Funiculus sociatus GB2-C1: one gene and its partner. The protein of the gene in region 2 interacts with the protein of the main gene of each other region in a pairwise test. Links are inferred from orthologs where the notes say so. Each region holds a gene or a part of one and is shown on either strand. Other genes may lie near its edges. The genes, in order: def and NDI42_RS18175.

The links.
Region 1: the proteins of NDI42_RS18175 (region 2) and def interact in binary tests that used the Escherichia coli proteins (3 or more experiments, as listed by UniProt). The link is inferred for Funiculus sociatus GB2-C1 from one-to-one orthologs.

Annotation. Positions count from the first base shown.
Region 1 is NZ_JAMPKJ010000009.1:2,657-14,970, reverse strand. Bases 5,175-8,000 are described here. They hold def (peptide deformylase), read right to left. Parts: upstream 6,961-8,000; coding sequence 6,388-6,960; downstream 5,175-6,387. Other genes in these bases: NDI42_RS06455 (GNAT family N-acetyltransferase), read right to left, coding at 7,092-7,967; NDI42_RS06465 (hypothetical protein), read right to left, coding at 6,181-6,375; NDI42_RS06470 (PrsW family glutamic-type intramembrane protease), read right to left, coding at 5,175-6,030. Outside these bases: NDI42_RS06495 (nitrate ABC transporter ATP-binding protein), read left to right, coding at 1-533; NDI42_RS06490 (nitrate ABC transporter ATP-binding protein), read left to right, coding at 904-1,764; NDI42_RS06485 (phosphate-starvation-inducible PsiE family protein), read left to right, coding at 1,890-2,348; NDI42_RS06480 (exopolysaccharide biosynthesis protein), read left to right, coding at 2,891-3,502; NDI42_RS06475 (YheT family hydrolase), read left to right, coding at 3,583-4,632; more of NDI42_RS06470, read right to left, coding at 4,624-5,174; NDI42_RS06450 (permease-like cell division protein FtsX), read left to right, coding at 8,207-9,109; NDI42_RS06445 (DUF3598 family protein), read left to right, coding at 9,135-9,953; NDI42_RS06440 (hypothetical protein), read right to left, coding at 9,964-11,901; NDI42_RS06435 (class I SAM-dependent methyltransferase), read right to left, coding at 11,969-12,314. UniProt on the Escherichia coli protein: Removes the formyl group from the N-terminal Met of newly synthesized proteins. Requires at least a dipeptide for an efficient rate of reaction. N-terminal L-methionine is a prerequisite for activity but the enzyme has broad specificity at other positions.
Region 2 is NZ_JAMPKJ010000040.1:44,643-53,505, forward strand. The notes cover bases 1-2,822. They hold NDI42_RS18175 (aspartate-semialdehyde dehydrogenase), read right to left. Parts: upstream 2,023-2,822; coding sequence 979-2,022; downstream 1-978. Other genes in these bases: dapA (4-hydroxy-tetrahydrodipicolinate synthase), read right to left, coding at 1-867; tig (trigger factor), read left to right, coding at 2,453-2,822. In the rest of the region: more of tig, read left to right, coding at 2,823-3,913; ATP-dependent Clp endopeptidase proteolytic subunit ClpP, read left to right, coding at 4,067-4,762; ATP-dependent protease ATP-binding subunit ClpX, read left to right, coding at 4,772-6,112; NDI42_RS18195 (alpha/beta fold hydrolase), read left to right, coding at 6,518-7,450; NDI42_RS18200 (hypothetical protein), read right to left, coding at 7,469-7,990; NDI42_RS18205 (glycoside hydrolase family 10-like protein), read right to left, coding at 8,128-8,863.

The DNA of each region.
Region 1 (12,314 bases), on a different replicon or contig from region 2:
CAGCAGCTTATCCTAACACCCACATTGCCTTAGTTAAAGCTCTCTTAGAAGCTTGCAAATACTGTGCAGATACAGCGAATGCCCAAGAAATTCGGGAGATATTGGCGCGGCGAGAGTATGTAAGTACCGATTTGGCTTACATCCAGATGGGAGAACCAAACTACTCTGCCTGTAGCTTAGAGCATCCGATGCGCGAGTATGCCCATCACCAGTTTTACGGCGAAGGTGGTGTCAACCGTCCCAGTCGCACTGAACAACTTTGGATTATGACGCAGCTAGCGCGTTGGGGCGATACTCCTTTCCCCAGAAATTGGGTAGAAATTCTGGAACGAGTCTGTCGAGTTGGTGCGTTCAGCACAGCAGCGCGAGAACTGGGTCTTGATATTAGTTACACTCGCGGCCCAATTCAATTGTTCGATGGCACTCCCTTTAATGCCGATGACCCAATTGCCTACCTCAACAGTCTGGCGATTAAACAGGATTTTTCAGTTGCGGAAGTTGTCATCGATTCAAGGACGAAGACAGCAGCTTAAAGAAAGGCAAAAGGCAAGAAGAAAGAATTTCCTGTTTTTACTCTTGCCTTTTACTGATTCTCTCAAATGCTTCTCTTAAAGCTATCTCTCCTCTGCGTTTTCTAGACCTCTGGCAAAAGTCAGCCCTGAAATAAATTTCGGGCTGAACGCCAAAGTTAGCTTTAGCTAACTGGCAGACATTTTCAGCCCGTTTTAACGGATTTTAGCTTTAAGCCTGTAGCTTGCTTCTCGCTTTGCAAGTAGTTTTAGTTCAAGGCATTTAGGCAAGAGGTCTTCTGTATCTGAAGCGGTTCCTTATCTGGCAATTTAAGCCTACAAGCTGAGTAAGTAAGCGAAACAATCCCACCCTACTCCTAACTCTTCAACAGCCATGCAAGCCTTCAACTTTCAAACCTCAACTTCTTTAACTCAAAGCTCAAAACTCAAAACTCAAAAGTCCCCTAGTTCACCGTTTTTGGTGATTGAGAACGTCTCCAAAGTTTATCCAACACCAAAAGGCCCTTACACGGTGTTGGAAGACGTTAACCTCACCGTACAGCAAGGCGAGTTTATCTGCCTCATCGGTCACTCTGGCTGTGGCAAATCAACACTGTTGAATATGGTGTCGGGCTTTAATACGCCTAGCAGCGGCGAGGTGCGGGTTGGCTCTAAGCGCATCACTCAGCCAGGGCCAGACCGCATGGTAGTATTCCAGAATTACGCTTTGTTGCCTTGGCGGACTGCGTTTGAAAACATTTACCTGGCGGTTAACGCAGTTTATCCTAATAAGCCGGAAGCTGAAAAAAGGGCGATTGTAAGAGATCATCTAGCGATGGTGGGACTCACAGAAGCTGCTGACAAAAAGCCGCCCCAACTATCTGGCGGGATGAAACAGCGAGTAAGTATTGCCCGTGCTTTGGCGATTCGTCCCCAAGTCTTAATTCTAGATGAGCCTTTTGGAGCGTTGGATGCGATTACCAAGGAAGAATTACAGGAAGAACTGCTGAAAATTTGGAACGACAACCGGGCGACGGTGTTGATGATCACTCACGATATTGATGAGGCTCTATTTCTAGCAGATCGATTGGTGATGATGACGAATGGGCCTCATGCTAAAATTGGCGAAGTGCTGGAAATTCCTTTTCCGCGTCCGCGCGATCGCGCTCGCATTATGGAAGATCCGCAATACTACAAACTGCGGAATCACGCTCTGGATTTTCTCTACAATCGCTTCGCCCACGACGACGAATAAAGCAAAAGGCAAAAGGAAAAATAACCTACCTTTTTTTCCTTTTGCCTTTTATCGTGTTAATTATCAAAAATACTAGCAATTTTAAAATAATATGAATAGTGTGTCTATAAAAAGAGACTGGCAAAATGTGGATAGGTAAGAAGCTAAACAAACAAATTAGATCAGCTTTCAAAGATGAAAATTTTCTGCACGCACTGGAAAATATAGAGGGCATAGTTTCCAAGGTTCTTTCGGTTGCGATGATTTTGGTTATCCTGTTAGCAATTTGGAATCTAGGCCTTTCTTTGGTACAAATGCTGATTGGTCAACCGGAAGAGCCTTTTACCAAAACATTATTCAAAATATTCGGATTATTTTTGAATGTTTTAATTGCTCTTGAAATTTTAGAGAATATCACTGCATATCTAAAAAAACACGTTATTCAAGTTGAGTTAGTTATTGTTACTTCTTTAATCGCTGTTGCCCGGAAAATCATCATTCTAGATTTAGAAAAAACATCAGGCGTTGACATAATTGGGTTGGGAATTGCCCTTTTATCTCTTTCAATTAGTTATTGGATTATTCGCCACATGAATGCCAAATAGCATAGCGAATAAAGCAGATTGGGGAATGGGGACTGGGAACTGGGAAGAGGAAAGAGTTGCATTCTTCTTTTACTCAGTCCCCAGTTGTAGGTTGGGTCTTTGGAACCTCACACAACAGACATAAACATTTGTTGGGCGAGGTTCCTTAAACGCCATGCCCCTCAACCTATACAGGTTGTAGACTTTTAGCTTTAAGTGAACCGTATTTCCCAGTACCTAATCTCCAGTCCCCAGTCCCCTGTACCCAGTCCCCTGTACCCAGTCCCCAGCCCCTAGCCCCAGCCCCCACCATAAATCCCTACTTAGTGGGATCTGTTACCTTGACTACTATGTTAAAACTGAAAATAATGTACCTGGCACTGCTGCGAGATTTCTTGGATACCGACTACAGACAAGGCTAACCGCCGTATCTAAAATTTGAAATTGCTACTGGCATATCCTTGAGTGCTTTGATGTTTGTTTGGACTGAATGGGATAAAACTATTTATCGGCTGGTACAAGACAACCGCAGTAGGCACCCAACACCCAATACCTAACACCCAATGCGCCTGAGATTTTCTCAAGATATTAAGTCTCTGCTTGAGAGGTTAGCCAATCAGCCGCTAACCCTAGCAGACATTCTGGCAGAAACCTCTGAACGAGGGTTTAGCCTGGTTATCGGCTTACTCACTCTGCCGTTTCTGTTTCCAATGCCGCCTGGATTTACCGTAGTTTTAGGTAGCGGTAGCTTACTTTTAGCGCTACAGATGGCTTTTGGATGGCGTTCTCCTTGGCTACCGAAACGAATTCGTCAGTTCAAATTTCCTCGCTGGTTTATTCTGCAACTGTTGAAAAACCTGCAACGAGTCACAGGTGTGCTAGAAAAATTGACTCGTCCCCGTTTTCGTAGGGTGGCAGAGAATCCCCATGCGTGGCGATTGAATGGAGTGTGTATTGCTTGGCTGACGGTATTGTTGATGTCACCCATCCCGTTGACTAATCCGATTCCCGCAGTTGGCATTTTGTTGTTTGTCGTTGCCACTTTGGAAGCTGATGGTTTTTTGATGTGCGTCAGCTATGGGTTAACTGGGGCGATTACTTTGTTCTTTGTATTCATTGCAGGCACGTTTTGGCAAGCGTTTAGTCTGTTTATGCAACAATTTTTTCAGCAGTAGAAAATCAAAATAAATAAATATTGCTTTGTTAAAATGTATTAAGCAATGCTGGCAACAATCGGCTTTAAATGCGCTTATTCATGCAGAATCCTCCCTACACTCCGCCTTGGCTGCTAAGAAATGGTCTATCAATGACTCTCTACACTGCTTTGCAGGCAGGTAAGGAATGGGAAAAGACTACTGTAGACCCGGAACCACCTTATCGAGAAACAGTTTTTACAGGTGCGGGTAACGTGCCAATTTTTGGCTGGGTGGCGATTCCAGAAAAGGCGCACAGTACAATTGTTGGCACTTATGGCATTACGGGCAGTTTGGATAACCAGTGGTTTCTAAGACTGCTGGGACGCAAAGCGTTTGCCCAAGGTTATGCAGTGGTACTTTTTGACTGGAGGGCGCACGGCAAAACAGCAGAGTTGTCTCCTACCTTAACTTCTGATGGTTTGTACGAGGGGGAAGATTTTGTCCGTATTGCGGCGACGGCGAAGGGAATGGGTTGTCCGGCACCGTTTTGGTTTACGGGGTATTCTTTAGGGGGACAACTGGCACTGTGGGCGGTAAAAGCTGCACAGGAGTTAACGAAGGAAGGTCAGGATTTAGGGTTGCAGGAAGAGGAAATTGGGGGCGCGGCAGTTATTTGTCCGAGTTTGGATTCTAACCGTTCGCTGTCTTATTTAGTGAAAGATCCCTTGGGCAGATATTTAGAACAAGCGATCGCACGAGAATTGAAAAAACTGGCGATTCGGATGTATGATGCTCATCCTGGGGCAATAGAGCCCGCAGCAATAGAACGGGCTAATAGTATTTGGGGTTTTGATAACGAACTGGTAATCGGACGCTTGGGCTTTCCCTCAGTGGAGGCCTATTATGACGCTAGCAGTGCATTACACATATTGCCTCACCTGCAAAAACCAACTTTGATTTTATATGCTGCCGATGATCCAATGTTCGATCCGTCAATTGTGGCAGATTTGAAGAAGGAAAGCGATCGCAATCCTAACATCCACTTAGTGCTAACTCAATACGGTGGTCATGTCGGCTACATCAGCAGTCGAGAATGTCAGCATCAAGCAAAAGATCCTGATCCTTGGTGGGCGTGGAATCGAATTTTAGAGTTTTTTAAGCTACGGTAAGTTACCAAACCGGGTAGCAAAGTTGGAATTTCGCGTTGGAGACAAAGCACGCGCCTTGAGAATTGCTGCTGTCAAAAAGGCATAGGATAGCACTCCCACGACTGCTAACAGCAAACCGCTGACAGATCCTGTGGCGTTCCAGAGGGCATGGAGTCCAGATGCGGTGAAATACCCTACTACTAGAATTGTCCAACGCTTACTAGGTTTGAGCGCACTTAATCCAATGAAATACCCAAAATAGCCACTATAAGCCATGTGTCCTGCCACTGAGCCTAAAATACGGGGAATTAGAAGTTGCAATCCTACCAATTCTCCCGCCCCTTCCCCAGCTTGCAGCGTGATGTTTTGAATAATATTGGGAACGTATTGTCCCAGGGTTTCCAACAGGGTGAAGCCGACTGCGGAAGCCGTTCCTAGCAGAATACCATCCAGGGGTTCCCAAACTCCGATGCGATCGCGCCACTTCTTAGAAGGAAGCCTGCGTCCAATTAAATACAATGCCAGCACTGGCAACGCCTTCAGCAATTCTTCCATCAACCCTGCGCCGAAAAACATTCGCACAAGTAGACTGGGAAATTCCCTAAAGCTTACCTGTTCGGCACCTCTAAGTATTGTATCCACGTCCCCAGGCAGGATAACGCGAAAAACATAGATAAATCCTAGTAACAGCGGACTGACGAGAATTAAGGCGGTAGTTGAAGCTGAAAACAGTAGCACCCACCACGGCTTATGTTTGCCGCAAAGTTGGTAGACAAAATAATAAGCCGCCCCAGCCAGATAAGATGCCAGCACCAGATTAAATACTATTGGTGTCCCTACGGCGGCGAACAGCAAGATTACAAATGCGACTGTGAGAATGCCTGGTACCAAGTAAGCTTTTTTAGTTAAATCTCTTCCTGTGGAAAGGATGGGAAATAACTGGGTAAAAGTTACCCCCTCTGGCTGAGGTGGCGGTGGCGTTACTGACGCAATTACTGCCTTCGTCTGAAGCTGCGGCGGCGGCGTTACTGGTGGCGAGGACAGTTGAGTTTTGACGGAGGCAACTTGGTACTCAAACATGAATTCGGCACCGTTTTGCCCTAACATAATGCGATCGCCTGACAGCAATTTTTGCCATCCCTGCAAGCGTGTCCCATTTACATAGGTGCCATTGGCACTATTCATGTCGCATATTTCCCAGCCTACTGATGCGCCTCCCGACTGCGAGAGAGGACGAATAGTGGCATGCCGACGGGATACAATACCGTGCTGGGTAGAATCTAAGACAATTTGACAACTTGGTTCGCGCCCTATCGTTACTTCCCGATTTCCAGGTAGCGCGTAAGGCGGCAAAGGCGTAGTAGTGGCACCGCTGGACAGTAGCCGGAGAAACCCATTTGCGTAACTCTGACCAGTCATTTTTTAGAGATTGGGAGAAAGCGTTAGCGATTAGCTTAGCAATTACCGCTGATTATCGAGTAGGGTTCTGGCAAAAATTACAGGGCGACTAAAGTTGCGGCTAACCATAAAAAGGTGTGGAGACGCTGGATACAACATCTCCACACCTTTTCATGAATTTTGGTTTGCATCTCGAACGGCGGCATAAAATAGAAATCCCACTAAGGGAATGCTGGCAGCCAGAATAATTCCCGTAGTCAGACTACCCAGCCGGGGGTCTCCAGAAGCAAGTTCAAAGACGGAACCAACAGCTGCTATCCCTGCTACGCACGAACCAAGCAAAAATACACCACTTTTCGGAGTCATCATGACGGAATACTACCATCCCTTGGGTGCGGGATTGACAGCTTGAGCCGAGAAGCCGTGCTTTTTCAACTCTTCATTTAACACCAAAGCATTGTCTACGCGGTCAACAAACAGCACCCCATTCAGGTGATCCATCTCGTGCTGAATGGCGCGGGAAAGCAGCCCAGTTGCCTTCATACTACGCGGACGGCCCTGTTCGTCTTTGTAAGTGACTTCAACCATTTCCGGGCGCTTCACGTCGATATAAACACCAGGAATAGAAAGACAGCCTTCTTGAAACATACACAAGTCGCGCCCGAATTTCTTGATAGCCGGGTTAATCAGCACTAAAGGCTGATTAGCGGCGTTATCCGGTTCGGTGTCAATGACAATCAGCTGTTTGTGCACTGCCACTTGGGGGGCTGCCAAACCGATACCATCTGCGCTGTACATGGTTTGCAGCATTTCCCGCACGAGTTGCCGAATTTCGTTATCTACCTTGGCAATACGCTTGGCAGGGTGACGCAGGACGCGATCGCCCATATAGTGAATCTCTAAAGGCGGTTTTTCTAACTTTTTCTTTTCGACGGCAACTTCACTCGTCATGGTCATGGTATTGCGACTCGCAAGACAGCTAAATTTTAAACATTGCGATTTTCTTATATCTTAACAGTTCTCAGTTGTTAGCTCCCTTGCTACTTAACTCCCTTACTCTCGTCCCCCAACACGTACTTTCATCAACAACGCGCCGAACGCGGTAGCATAAATTTTTCCCCCTCTGCGGCAAATTTACCCCTCACCATCAGCACCGTCTCATCAAATACGTGGGGAAATGCCCTGATATCTCCCGCATCCAAAAGTTCAGGACTAAAGTATATCGTTACCTCTTCAATGGTTTGGGGTATTCTGTCGATAATTTCTTTCAACGGGCATATCTGCGTTGCCACTATATCAAAAAGGTGGAGTTGGGTATCTTTTATCTCCATGCAAGCGATTAAATCCAAATCTTCTGCATAGTATAAAGGGCGAGTTCCTTCGTTGAAGCAAAATACGGCTTTTTCTTTCACAACTCCAACAATATTAGAAACAGGTGTCCGCGTTTCCAACAGTCGGTGTAGCAATTTTAAATCTTTGGCATCATCAAAATTCAGTATTCTAAAACCATCCCTGCTGCTCTGGGAATCCCATCTGATTTTAAACACGAATTCTTCTAGTTTGCGAAAGCCAAAAGGCTTATAAAAATCCGGGTTCGGCGTTGTCAATACCAGCGTTTGATAGCATTTATCGCAGTATTCCAGCACCTCCTCCATCACTTCGCGGTAGTAGCCGCGCCTGCGAAATTCCGTCCGCGTACATACTCCATGTACTCCCCCTACAGTCACCGCTTGTCCCATAATTTGCATAGGAATTTCTAACACTCCTACATGGGTAACAGCTATGTCGTCCTGAAAGCGAATAAACGGAGTTGAAGCATCTTCCCACGATGCGCCTAATTTTCTGCCGCATTCTGTTAATTCCCCTAATCCAGGAAACACGACTTCAACCAAGTCAAACAACTTATTACTTAAATTGGAGTCAGCAGAGAATGACTGTTTAAAGCGATACTGATTCATAACTTCACCATAATTATTGTCAGCGGTTCAGATACCGAACTCCTTAAAGAAGTCCGGTATTTCGCCTTCACGAATCATTTAGGAATGCTATAGATACTACAAATACTACAACATATTAGAGGCAATGGGGAGCGATTCGGGAGAGTAGAATCTAATGCAGCTCTAAAATCTACTCTTCAAAGAATCGAACGCCCGTGCTATAAACTCTCTGATGATGGCTGTGGTTGAGGAGGAAATTCGTGTTTAAATTCCTAAGTAAATTAGATTACCTACTGCGCGAAACATTGCGGGGCTTGCGACGCGGCGGTTGGATGAACTGGGCGGCGGTTAGTACAGTCACCGTGTTACTGTTTCTATTTGGCATGAGTCTGCAAGCATCTTGGCAAATGGAACGCCTGCTGACTCAATTTGGCAGCCAACTGGAAGTATCTGTATATTTAGATCCTGGGGCGCGAGTGGAAATGGTCGCCCCGGCTGTGGAAAAAATGCCAGAAGTGGTTGAGATAAAAACGATTTCCAAAGAGCAAGCTTGGAAATCTCTAGTTAAAGAACTCTTAATTTCCGATATCGACGGTGCTACCCAGCAGCTAGAGGGAAATCCTCTCGTGGATGAGCTAAAAGTCAAGGTACGTAACTCTGAGATAGTGCCAATTTTAGCCCAAAAGCTGGTAAAAATCCCAGGTGTGGATGGCGTACAGTATATGGATGAAGCTTTGCAACGATTAGCTCAGCTGAATAAAGGTCTGAGCTACGTTAGCCTTACTATCACCACCTTACTTACTTTGACGGCAGTTGCAGTAATTACAACAACAATTCGTCTGATTGTGATGGCACGACGGCGGGAAATTGAGATAATGCAGCTGGTGGGAGCAACTACGGTATGGATTTACCTGCCGTTTATTTTACAGGGAATTACCTTTGGTTTGGTTGGGGCTGCGATCGCTTGGCTTCTCATCAGCACCGTTGGACGTACTTTGAATAACTTGCTTACTTCTCAACCGAATTTTATCCAATTTCTGGTCAACGGTTTGCAACTTAGTCCAATACAAATTTTTATGTTACCTGTGATTCTCCTGTGTCTCGGCGGTTCGGTAGGCTTAATCGGGAGTTTGTTTGCTGTCCGTCGCTTTGCTGTACGATAATCAATCCAAAATCTAAAATTAAATTATGCGATCGCAATGGGAATCTTTACTACAAAATCTTGGGGAATGGCAAGGCTCATTTACCCGACTTTCGCCCCAAGTAGAGTTACTGGAAGACACGCCTACAGTTGTCTCCCTGGAAGGTTTAAACAATAACCAAACCATTCGCCAAATTATCCGCCGCTTACCACCCGGTCAACAGGCAGAAGAGAAAGTTTTAGAATATAGTTCTCTTGGAAAAAGCGTTTTATTTTTTGAGAATGGGGCATTTTCTCAAGGCTCAATTCAACAAGCTCCTTTCTCAGAATTTGGGGCGGAATTAGGTTTGATTGATGGCACCAGAAGGATGCGCTTGGTGCAGCTATTTAACCGTGAAGGGAAGTTAGATAGAATTACCTTAATACGGGAAAAATTAGCCGAGACAGACTCCCCAGAACGCCCAGCCTTAACTGTTAATGATTTGGTGGGAGAATGGCAGGGAGAAGCGGTGACAATTTATCCAGACAATCAAAACACTGATACTTATTCTAGCACGCTGAAGGTAGAGCAAAAAGAAAGCGATCGCTTATTTCAGAAATTGACTTTTGGCGACAGAACCATCACTTCAACCGCTAAAATTAACGGTTCCATTCTTCACTTTGACCAAAATAACCTGCCAATTCAAGTATTATTATTACCAGATGGTGCCTCTTCCAACTGTCCCCTACAAGTGAAAGGTGGTCAAGCCTTTTTTCTAGAAGCAGGATGGTTATTGCAACCAAATTTGCGCCAACGGATGATTCGCAGCTATAACAATAAAGGGGAATGGGTTAGCCTCACCTTAGTTACAGAACGTAAAAGGTGACATGAAAAGTTTATAAACTCACCTTTCCATCACGTGAAACCGTCTCTTCAAACACTAAACCGCCAGCTTCTACCCGCAGTTTACCTTGTTTCCAACCTAGAGAGATAGGGCTATTTCCTTCAGTTGGCTTGTATAAAGCATAATTTTTAAACCAGTCATACTTGACACCATTGCGAACAATAGTTGGCAGCTCATTTTGAGAATTATGAGTTACTTTCAGATTATCGCCATTAACTCCTTTTAGCTGTACTGTACCAGCTGCTATCTGGCTCAAGTCCAACTTACTTTTTTTCTTCACAGATTCTTTAAAACTAGCATAACTGCTTGTAATTTTATCTCCCACCTCCAGCGTAAATCCAGCATATTGATTCCCTTGAGGTGTGGCTTTCAGCATTACTTCATCGCGGTATAACTCCTCTAGTTTTTTTCCTTTAATAGGAATTTTTGTGTAATTATTTAGGTTTATGGGATGAACAGCCAGCCAAGTCTTTTCAAACTTAAAGAACCAAATTCCATCTTCAATTTCTGATACGGCAGTTTTAGGAATCTGAAAATAAAAGGGTTGGTTTGAGGCTGGCCGTAGCCAAATCAAAAGATTGCGGTATTGTCCTATTTGATCGCCTTTATTTTTTCCAGGCTTTAGCCTGTCGCTACCAGTATTGGCTACAAAATAATCCACCCCACGCTGAGAATTTTCAGCCATCAATTTGAAAGTTCCAACATCACCATCGCTAAACTCTGCAACAACACTACCCAGTTGATAAGTATTACCGAAAAATGTGGTTTCCCAATAACCAGGTTTATCTTCACCTCCAGGTTTCCAATTTTCATAAACTGGCTTGGTACTAAGTAATTCAATCGGCTTTTTAAACTGTTTTCTGGCTAATGCTACAACTGCCAATGGAGGACGGTAACTGCTAGTAACTACGTGAATTGAATCGCGTTCAGGTTTAGGATTAGGTAGCGAATTATCCCCAAAATATAGCCATAGCAAACGTGCGGCAGATGAACCATAAACTACATTACTATTACCATAATCTCGTTTAGATGGCCCCCCGAAACCACCGTGATAATACTTCAATGCCCCCGCAGCACAAAGCCAATCTAAAGCTGCTTTACCTAACATTTTCGCTTCTGTATCTTTAGCGAAATCGTAAAGATTAAGATACGCAGCTAGGGTATGACCGTGATAATTTTCCGAATCCCACTCGCCCATACCAATATGATAAAGCGCCCAAACATACCGCTGAATTCTCTTTTTATAAAGCTGTCGCACATCTTCATTTCCAGTTTCCTCCGCCATTAGATAAACGGATATCTCTCGCATCGCCCTGAGATTATCTGTATTGCGTCCATCCACCCAGCTACCGCGCACCTCTGGCCCCCAACCGTCACCGCCACGACCTTGCCCATAAATTGGGTGAGGACGACCATTGGGATCTTGCTGCGTCCACTTTTTTGCACCTAAAAACATTCGTTGTTTGTAGGCAGGATCTAGGAATTTACCGAAGAAGAAGTATTTGCGAATTTGTCCTTTGAGAGTGAAAGAATAGTAATAGTCAATCCCTTCGGTGTGGGCGTTATCTTTGGCTTGATTATCTTCATTTTCAAGAAATGCGATCGCTTTCTCCCGATTTCCATCCAAAAAGTCAAACATGGCATTAGGATAAGACGCTTTTTCATTCTCTCCATAGGTGTTGCCATATTTTTTGCCTGCGTAATACTTAATAACTTCTTTAGCTCGTTGCTGAAATTCTTTTTCAAGTTCAGGTGTCCACTGGTTTTTAAATGCCTTTGCAGGGGGCGGCTCCGCCTGAAGTAAGTTTAAAGTATCTGGACTAGGTGTATTGGCGCTGGATACGAGAATAGTGCGATCGCGACAAGCCAATACCAGTAGAGCCAGTACGGATACTGTCGCTGCGTAGCGAAAAATTGTGAACCGTTTCATCAGCAACAAAGGCTATTTAGCTGTAATAATTTTGGCATAATTTATCTTTGTGTTGCTGAATATACTCTTATTTTTGATAAGATTTAGCAGTCATAAATGCCCACTGCATTACTGCTGGACGAAACTCGCTAACAGCAATTTGACGGTCTTCTTCATTGAGGAAGCCAATTGCTGCATATGCTTCTGGCTCGCGCTTTGTACTACTTATTAACGTGATATCATGAGTTTCTTTAAAGCGGGACAGAATAGTTTCTGAAATTGTTGGGTTTAAAAAGTCATGTAATTCAACTAACACGTCGCTGTATCTAAGATTAGGTGCCAGATCCGGTTGTAGTAAATCAACTTCACCGCCTTCACAATCCATAAATACTAGCGATTTTTTATCTATTGCCTCATTCAATGCTTTTATATCG
Region 2 (8,863 bases):
CTTCATTACTGCCTCTAACATTTGCCTATCTGAGTCTGGTAGATGCGAGAGTGGTGGACGAGTCGAGCCAATATCCCAACCTTGCAGTTTTAGCGCCGCTTTGATGGGAATAGGATTAGTCGTACAAAACAAAGCTTTGAATAATGGAAAAAGTTGTAGGTGAATATCGATTGCTACTTTAGTTTGACCGTTTTCAAAGGCTTGAATCATCTGTTGCAGCTGTTTGCCTACTAGATGGCTAGCAACGCTTATTACCCCAGCACCGCCAACTGATAATAAAGGCAAAGTTAGGGAATCATCCCCAGCGTATATCTGAAATTCTGCTGGTATCAGCCGTCGAATCTGACTTGCTGCGTCTAGGTTGCCACTTGCCTCCTTAATTGCCACAATGTTCGGGATTTCTGCCAGACGAGCTACTGTCTCTGGCTGGAGATTCTGACCTGTACGACCAGGTATGTTGTAGAGTATCAGGGGCAGGTCTGGGCAAGATTGGGCGACGCTTGCAAAGTGCTGATACAGTCCCTCTTGGGGGGGCTTGTTGTAGTAGGGTACGACTTGTAAAGATCCATCTACTCTTATTTTAGCGGCTTTTTGAGTAGCTGCCATCGCTTCTTTCGTCGAATTTGACCCTGTACCTGCGATTACCTTAGCTTTTCCGGCTACTGCCTTTTGTACAACCTGAAATAACTCATACTCTTCTTCCCAAGTCAGAGTAGGAGATTCCCCAGTTGTGCCACATATTACCAAGGCATCACTACCATTTTCTGCCAAATGCGCCGCCAGCGCTTCTGCAACGGCGTAATTTACAGCGCCATCTTCCTTAAATGGCGTCACCATCGCGGTGATCACGCGCCCAAAATTTACCACACTCTTTTAACTCCTCTTTCGATTTTGAATTTTGGACTTTGGATTTTGGATTAAGAAGCTACAATCTAAAATCTAAAATCTAAAATCCAAAATTTTGCTGGTATAAGTCGATTACTTATAACTTAATTTCGTCGCAGGCTGGAGCCAGTTCCGTTCTACCAACAATTCCGCAATTTGGATGGCATTAAGCGCCGCACCCTTGCGTATCTGATCTCCACTCAACCACAGTTCCAATCCGCACGCATGAGAGATATCTTGACGAATTCGACCTACTAAAACTTCGTCGCGACCGCTTGCCTCAATTGGCATCGGAAAATAATTTGCCTGCCAGTCTTCCACCAGCTTGACACCCGGAGCAGTCGCTAATATTTCCTTTGCCTTGGCTGGGGGAAATGGTTGCTCAAATTCTAGGTTAATCGCTTCTGAGTGCGCTCTGAGTACGGGAACCCGCACACAAGTGGCACTTACTCGCAGTTCGGATGCGCCGAAAATCTTGCGCGTCTCATTGAGCATTTTCAGTTCTTCTTCACAATACCCTACTTCAGTCATTGGGGAATTGTGCGGAAATAAATTAAATGCCAGGGTGTAGGGGAAAATTCCTGGTTTTGGTGACTCTCCCTCTAAAATTTCGCGGCTGTGTGTTTTGACTTCTTCCATCGCCCTTGCACCCGCACCGCTTGCCGATTGGTAGGTGGCGACAACAATGCGCTGCACTGGCTGCACTTGATGCAGAGGCCAAACAGCCACTGCCATCAAAATTGTTGTGCAGTTAGGATTAGCAATTATACCCCGATGAGTGCCTGCTGCTTCTGGGTTCACTTCTGGAACCACTAGCGGAACTTCGGGGTTCATGCGAAAGGCACTGGAATTGTCAATTACAACTGCCCCAGCGTCTACCGCTTTATGCGCCCAGGCTTTAGAGGTAGAGCCGCCAGCAGAAGCGAGAACTAAATCTACATTATCAAACGAGCGATCGCCTACTGCCTCCACAGGCAAATCTTCGCCCTTAAATGACATGGTTCGACCAGCAGAACGTTCTGAAGCCAACAGCTTCAAGTCGGCTACGGGAAAGTTACGGGCTTCCAGAAGTTCTAATAACTCCGTACCTACTGCACCCGTGGCTCCGAGAATGGCAACGCGATAGGAATCAGACAAAGATGGTTCCTCCTCTTGAATACATATATTTCAAAAACTTTCGGTATCGAGCCTAAGCAATCTGTTAGGTTTTTTTTGTAATATTTGTAATATTTGTGCTTGTGCAAGGACACAGACTATTACTGCTTCTATTAGAATATCTCAAAGGAATTTTACATATCTAGAACTTCCCTTAACCTAACTTCCCTGCCAAAGAAGGAAAAGCTAGATTCTGGTTGAGTGAAAGCGCGTGCTGTCGATGTACTATCATCAAATATGTCAACAATAGGGATAGTAAGGTTTTATCTACACTGGCTGCAACTGTTGCAAAACTAGGATATCACGGGGTTGAGACGCTAGAGTTCTTCTTTGGCTTTAACCGACCGTCTTCCAAGCCTACCGTAGAATCGCTATCAACCCTGTGCGCTTTAGTTTCTAGAGAAGTTATCTGATGAAAGTTACCCAGGAAAAGCTCCCACAGAGCAGGATTGGCTTGGAAATTGAAATTCCACCGGATCAGTCAAAAAATGCCTACGAGCAGGTAGTCCAAAAGCTCGCCCGTACAGTCAACATTCCTGGGTTTCGCAAAGGAAAGGTGCCTCGCCAAATCCTGCTACAGCAATTGGGGCAGACACGGATTAAAGCAACTGCCCTGGAAGAATTGATTCAAAGTAGTCTCCAGCAGGCTCTTAAGCAAGAAGCAATTGAGCCGCTAGGTAACTATCAGCTGCGTTCCGATTTCGATGAGTTAGTGGGTCAGTTCAAACCAGGAGAACCCCTGACGTTTATAGCTGCGGTGGATGTGCAGCCGGAAGTATCGTTAGGCGACTACACTGGTCTTACCGTCAAGGCGGAGGAAGTACCGTATGACCCTAGCACTGTGGAAAAGTTCTTGGAGGAGCGTCGTGCGGAATTAGCCAACTTAATCCCTGTGGAAGGTCGCCCAGCGCAAATGGGAGATGTCGCAGTAGTGGATTATAGTAGCCGTTTGGCGGACGAACCAGAAGGTGAAGAAACTGAAAGTATTGCTGGGGGTCAAGCCGAAGACGCTCAAATTGAGCTAGTTGAAGGCAAGTTTCTCAAAGAATTTGTCGATGGCATTGTAGGCATGAGTTCCGGCGAGACGAAACAGATATCGGTGAATTTTCCGGAAGATTATCGCCAAGATTTAGCAGGGAAGACAGCTATCTTCAGCATCACGCTCAAAGACCTCAAGGAAAAAGAGTTACCAGCGTTAGATGATGATTTCGCCCAAGAAGTCAGCGAGTTTGAGACTTTAGCCGAGTTACAAGAGTCTTTAGAGAAAAAATTTCGCGACAAGGCTGAGCAAGAAACGAAGGCTAATAAGGAGCAAGCGATCGTCAGCGAACTGCTCTCAAAAGTTGAAGCTGACCTGCCGGAAACCATGATTCAGCAGGAAGTTGAGACGATACTGCGTCAAACCATCATGCAAATGGGGCAGATGGGGATTGATGTCAAGTCCATGTTTACACCGGAGATGGTGAAGCAAATGGGAGCGCGATCGCGTCCGGAAGCCATCGACCGACTCAAACAATCCCTAGCCCTGGAAGAAATTGCCAAGCGCGAATCTCTCCAAGCAGAACCAGAAGCCATTACAGCCAGAGTCAATGAGCTGCTAGAGCAGTTTCCAGACGACCAAAACATCGACAGGGAACGGCTGCATACCATTGTCTCAGCCGATTTGCTCAAAGAAAAAGCAATTAGCTGGCTAGAAGAACACGGCACAATTGAACTGGTTCCCCAAGGCACTCTCACGCCAGAGGAAGACGAGGAAACTGAAGCTGAAGTAACCGCTACCGAAGCAACAGAAACCGAAACGGCAGAGGAAACTGAAGCTACAGAAGCAACCACCCAGACGGCACAACCAGATGCCGAATCCTCTCTAGAGTGAATAAACCATAGGGGCAACCAAAAAACTGCCCCTACACCCTTATCAACAGTCCGTGATGGTCAAAAACAGCGGATTCGGATATAACGGAAGTATAGTGGATCAAGAACCACTCGCCAGTTCACCTGACAGTGCAGGGTTAGACTTCGCTCGTTTATGGTTATATCTCTATCCCGGAATTACGAAATCACAAGCCAAAGAAAACCGGATATTTACTCCGCCTTCGGTTCAAGCAACGTTGTTCCTATGGTGGTGGAACAATCCGGTATGGGGGAACGGGCGTTCGATATTTACTCGCGGCTACTGCGGGAGCGCATCGTTTTCTTAGGGACTCCGGTTGACGATGTGGTGGCTGACTCAATTGTGGCTCAGCTGTTGTTTCTAGACGCAGAAGACCCGGAAAAAGACATTCAGATGTACATCAACTCCCCCGGCGGTTCGGTGACATCTGGTATGGCAATATATGACACAATGCAGCAAATACGGCCTGATGTTGTTACCATATGCTATGGATTAGCAGCCAGCATGGGGGCGTTTTTGTTAGCAGGTGGAGCGCAGGGTAAGCGCATGGCTCTACCCAGTGCCAGGATTATGATTCACCAGCCCCTCGGCGGAGCTCAGGGACAAGCAGTTGATATCGAAATTCAAGCCAAAGAAATTCTTTATCATAAGCAAAAACTGAACGAGTTACTGGCTCACAGCACGGGTCAACCGTTTGAGAAAATATCGGAAGATACCGAGCGCGATTTCTTTATGTCATCGGCTGAGGCCAAAGATTACGGTCTCATCGATCAGGTCATCTCCAGGCAGAACCTTCCCCAGGCGGAAGCAGCTGTCACTTCACTGAGATAAGAGGCAAGTATGTCTAAGTACGACTCCCATCTGAAATGTTCCTTTTGTGGCAAGTCCCAAGAACAGGTACGCAAATTAATTGCCGGGCCGGGAGTCTACATTTGCGATGAATGCGTTGACCTGTGTAATGAAATTTTAGATGAGGAGCTACTGGACTCTGGGACTCCAGCACCTCAGCCGGTTCCCCGTGCCGAACCTCCCCAGAAGCGCCGCGTCCGTTCCTCTAGTCTCTCTCTGAGCCAAATTCCCAAGCCGAGAGAACTGAAAAAGTATCTCGATGAACACGTAATTGGTCAAGACGAAGCCAAGAAAGTGCTTTCGGTAGCGGTATACAACCACTACAAGCGCCTAAGTTTTATCCAATCTAAGAATAATGGCAAAGCGGGGCATGACGATCAGGTAGAACTCCAAAAATCGAACATTCTCCTGATTGGCCCCACAGGTTGCGGGAAAACACTTCTGGCACAAACGCTGGCAAGTATTCTGGATGTACCCTTTGCTGTAGCAGATGCTACCACTCTGACGGAAGCAGGGTATGTCGGAGAAGATGTGGAAAATATCCTGCTGCGACTGTTGCAGGTGGCAGACTTGGATGTGGAAGAGGCGCAGCGGGGAATCATCTACATAGATGAAATTGACAAAATCGCCCGCAAGAGCGAAAATCCCTCAATTACGCGGGATGTCTCTGGTGAAGGCGTACAGCAAGCTTTGCTGAAGATGCTGGAGGGGACAATCGCCAACGTGCCGCCTCAAGGCGGACGGAAGCATCCCTATCAGGACTGCATCCAAATTGACACGAGCAACATCATGTTTATCTGTGGTGGTGCCTTTGTTGGTCTGGAGAAAGTTGTAGAGCAGAGAATTGGCAAAAAGTCAATAGGCTTTGTTCAAGGTGGTGAAGGGCAGCCGAGAGAAAAGCGCACAGCGGATATTGTGCGGCACTTGGAGCCGGACGACCTGGTGAAATTTGGGATGATTCCAGAGTTTATCGGTCGAGTGCCAGTGGTGGCGGTCGTCGATCCGCTGGATGAAGAGGCGCTGATGGCGATTTTGACGGAGCCTCGGAATGCGTTGGCGAAGCAGTACCAGAAGTTGCTGAAGATGGACAACGTGCAGCTAGACTTTAAGCCGGATGCGCTGCGGGCGATCGCGCAAGAAGCGTATCGGCGGAAAACTGGCGCACGGGCGCTGCGAGGAATTGTTGAAGAATTAATGCTGGATGTGATGTATGAGTTGCCGTCCCGCAAGGATGTGACTCGATGTACCATTACGCGAGAGATGGTAGAGAAGCGTTCTACTGCGGAATTGATCGTGCATCCCTCTTCCATGCCCAAGCCTGAATCTGCATAATTTGTAGCAGTGGTACAAAAAAGCTGAAAATATAGAAACCCGTTTTCTCTGGAAAGCGGGTTTTTTACATAATAGTAGGGTAGACACCAATACTTCCCCTTATAAGGCAGACCTAACGATTTAGCCCCCTTCCCTAGTAGGGAAGCAGGGTGGTTTCATACAGTGAGAGAAAATATCGAAAACTGCAACATTTTGTAGGGGCATGGCATTACCATGCCCCTACCGGCAACCAAAATCAATGTTACAGAATTTTCTTTTAATAAATGAAACCACCCTGCCCTTCCCTACTAAGGAAGGGAGAAACATCAAAGCCCCTCTCCTAGAAGGAGAGGAGTTGGGGAGAGGTTAAGAGAGATGTATTGGGATGGGTACTACCCTAGATACTCAAAACTCAAAAGTCATAAAATGCCTCAAATTCAAGTTCGCGGCACTTCGCATTACTACGAATGGATCAAGACACCGAAAGATGGTGAAAAAAAGCCAGTAATTGTCTTCATGCACGGTTGGGGTGGATCTTCTCGTTACTGGGAAACCCCTGCTAAAGCCCTTTCGGAGACTTTTGACTGCTTGCTTTATGATATGCGAGGATTTGGGCGATCGCGTAAAATTTCGCCTATGGGGAACGGTAGCGTCCTAGCGGAAGAATCCTCGCCACTGGCAGAAGAACCAGCTACAGCGGAAGAGTTGACATATGAAATGGAGGAATACGCCGACGACTTAGCAGGGTTGTTAGAGGCCTTACAGTGCGATCGCGTCTATGTTAATGCCCACTCAATGGGAGCATCTGTCGCCGTCTTTTTTCTCAACCGCTACCCAGAGCTAGTAGAAAAAGCAATTTTAACCTGTAGCGGCGTTTTTGAATACGACGAAAAAGCATTTAAAGCCTTTCACAAATTTGGCGGCTACGTCGTCAAATTCCGCCCCCGTTGGCTGTATCAACTTCCCCTCGTTGACCGGATGTTTATGAAACGATTCGTGCATCGTCCCCTACCCAGTGCTATCAGTCGTGCTTTCTTAGACGATTTTCTGATGGCAGATTACCAAGCTGCTGTAGGCACCATGATTACCTCGGTTAGCGAAAAAGCAGCCCAAGTGATGCCGAATGAGTTCGCCAAGCTTAGCGTTCCAACACTTATAGTAGCTGGCGAATACGATATCATTATCCCCGCCGCGATGGGGCGTGTTGCCGCAGGATTGAGTGACAAGGTGGAGTATGTCGAGATTCCCGATACTGCTCACTTTCCCATGCTGGAAGCACCAGAAGCTTATCTGAAGGTAGTGCGAAAGTTTTTGGGAATAGGCACTGAGCAAAGTTTCGACCAAACTATAGTGTCTTAGTTGCGATCGCTATTGTACTCAGGCAGGTTTTCCCCTCAGCAACACAACCAAGGCAACACCTGTAATTCCAGCGACTACAACCCATGCTAAGGTCAAACCGATTAATTCGCTGAAGAATAGGCGCGTAGTCTGGCGCAAAATTCCACCTACAGTCCAGCCGATAGACAGCCCTATCGCCCAGCCTGCAACATTTGCTAAGATCCACATCCAAGCTTTTTTGACTTGCTGCCTGAGTACCAACCATTGCCCCAGCCCAAGCATTGTGCCTACAATTGTCCCATTCAAGACACCAAAGATTATTCTAGGTTCAGAAAGTAAGGTTCCGGGGGCAACCCAGCCTATGGCACCCATACCACTGCCCCCGATTAAAGCCCAACTGAGTATACTCGCTAATATCCACCACCAAGCGATCGCAAGATGCTGTCTAAGAACCAATGCTTGAGAAAATGCGATCGCGCTTGCACCTATTGTGCCCTCTACAAGTCTAATATCGGTTCTATCGCCAATTTCCACCCACAGCAAACTAACTAAAAAACCCACACAAGTGACTAACACCCATTGCAACCAGAAAAAGCATCCAATTTTTGATTTTTGATTTTTGATTTTTGATTGAGAAGTATTTTCAGCAGTAGGAAACAATCAAGCTAAGAGCCAAACGGTATTAAGACCCACTTATACTATCCGGTTGGAGGTGACTTCGGCAAAACTTTTGGTTGTGTAGCGCTTGCGGGAAAAAGCGAACGGAAAGCTTCTCGGCGTTTTTTGGGTGACTCTGGAGACATATAACTCCATAAACTTTCCCAGTAGAAAAAGGATACCCCATTAAAACCGCGATCACGCACCATCTGAACCTGCTGCTGAATTTGCTTCATGTCCACAGGACGACCCCATAACCCTGATAATATCCCCACACCGACGGGAATCTGACCGCGAGCCATCTGCACTGCTGGTTGCGACAACTCCGCAGCAAAAGTTTTCAAGTCATCGCGATACACCTGCAAAACTAACTCATTCACCAAACCACGCTTTATCCAAGTCTGCCAATCTTGGAGATAGGATCTATAGGCAAAATTGTAAGGGTTAGGAGATAAGGACACCAGACAGTAAGGATTAACGGATTTTACAGCTTGGAAAACTCGTTCCATAAAATCAGTAATTTTGTCTGCTCTCCAGCGTATCCACTCGGAATCTTTCGGATTAATCGGGGGGCTTTTTCCCTGATGTTCTTGTTGGTATAGTCTGATTGTGTAGGGGTCGTAGCCAAGCTCAACAGGTAAGCCAAAATGATCGTCTAATTGAATCCCAGCCACATCATATTTTTCGACAACTTCAACAATTAAATCGAGAATAAACTGCTGTACTTCCGGGTGCAGAGGATTGAGCCAAACTACTTTTCGAGTCAACTGTTTGCGG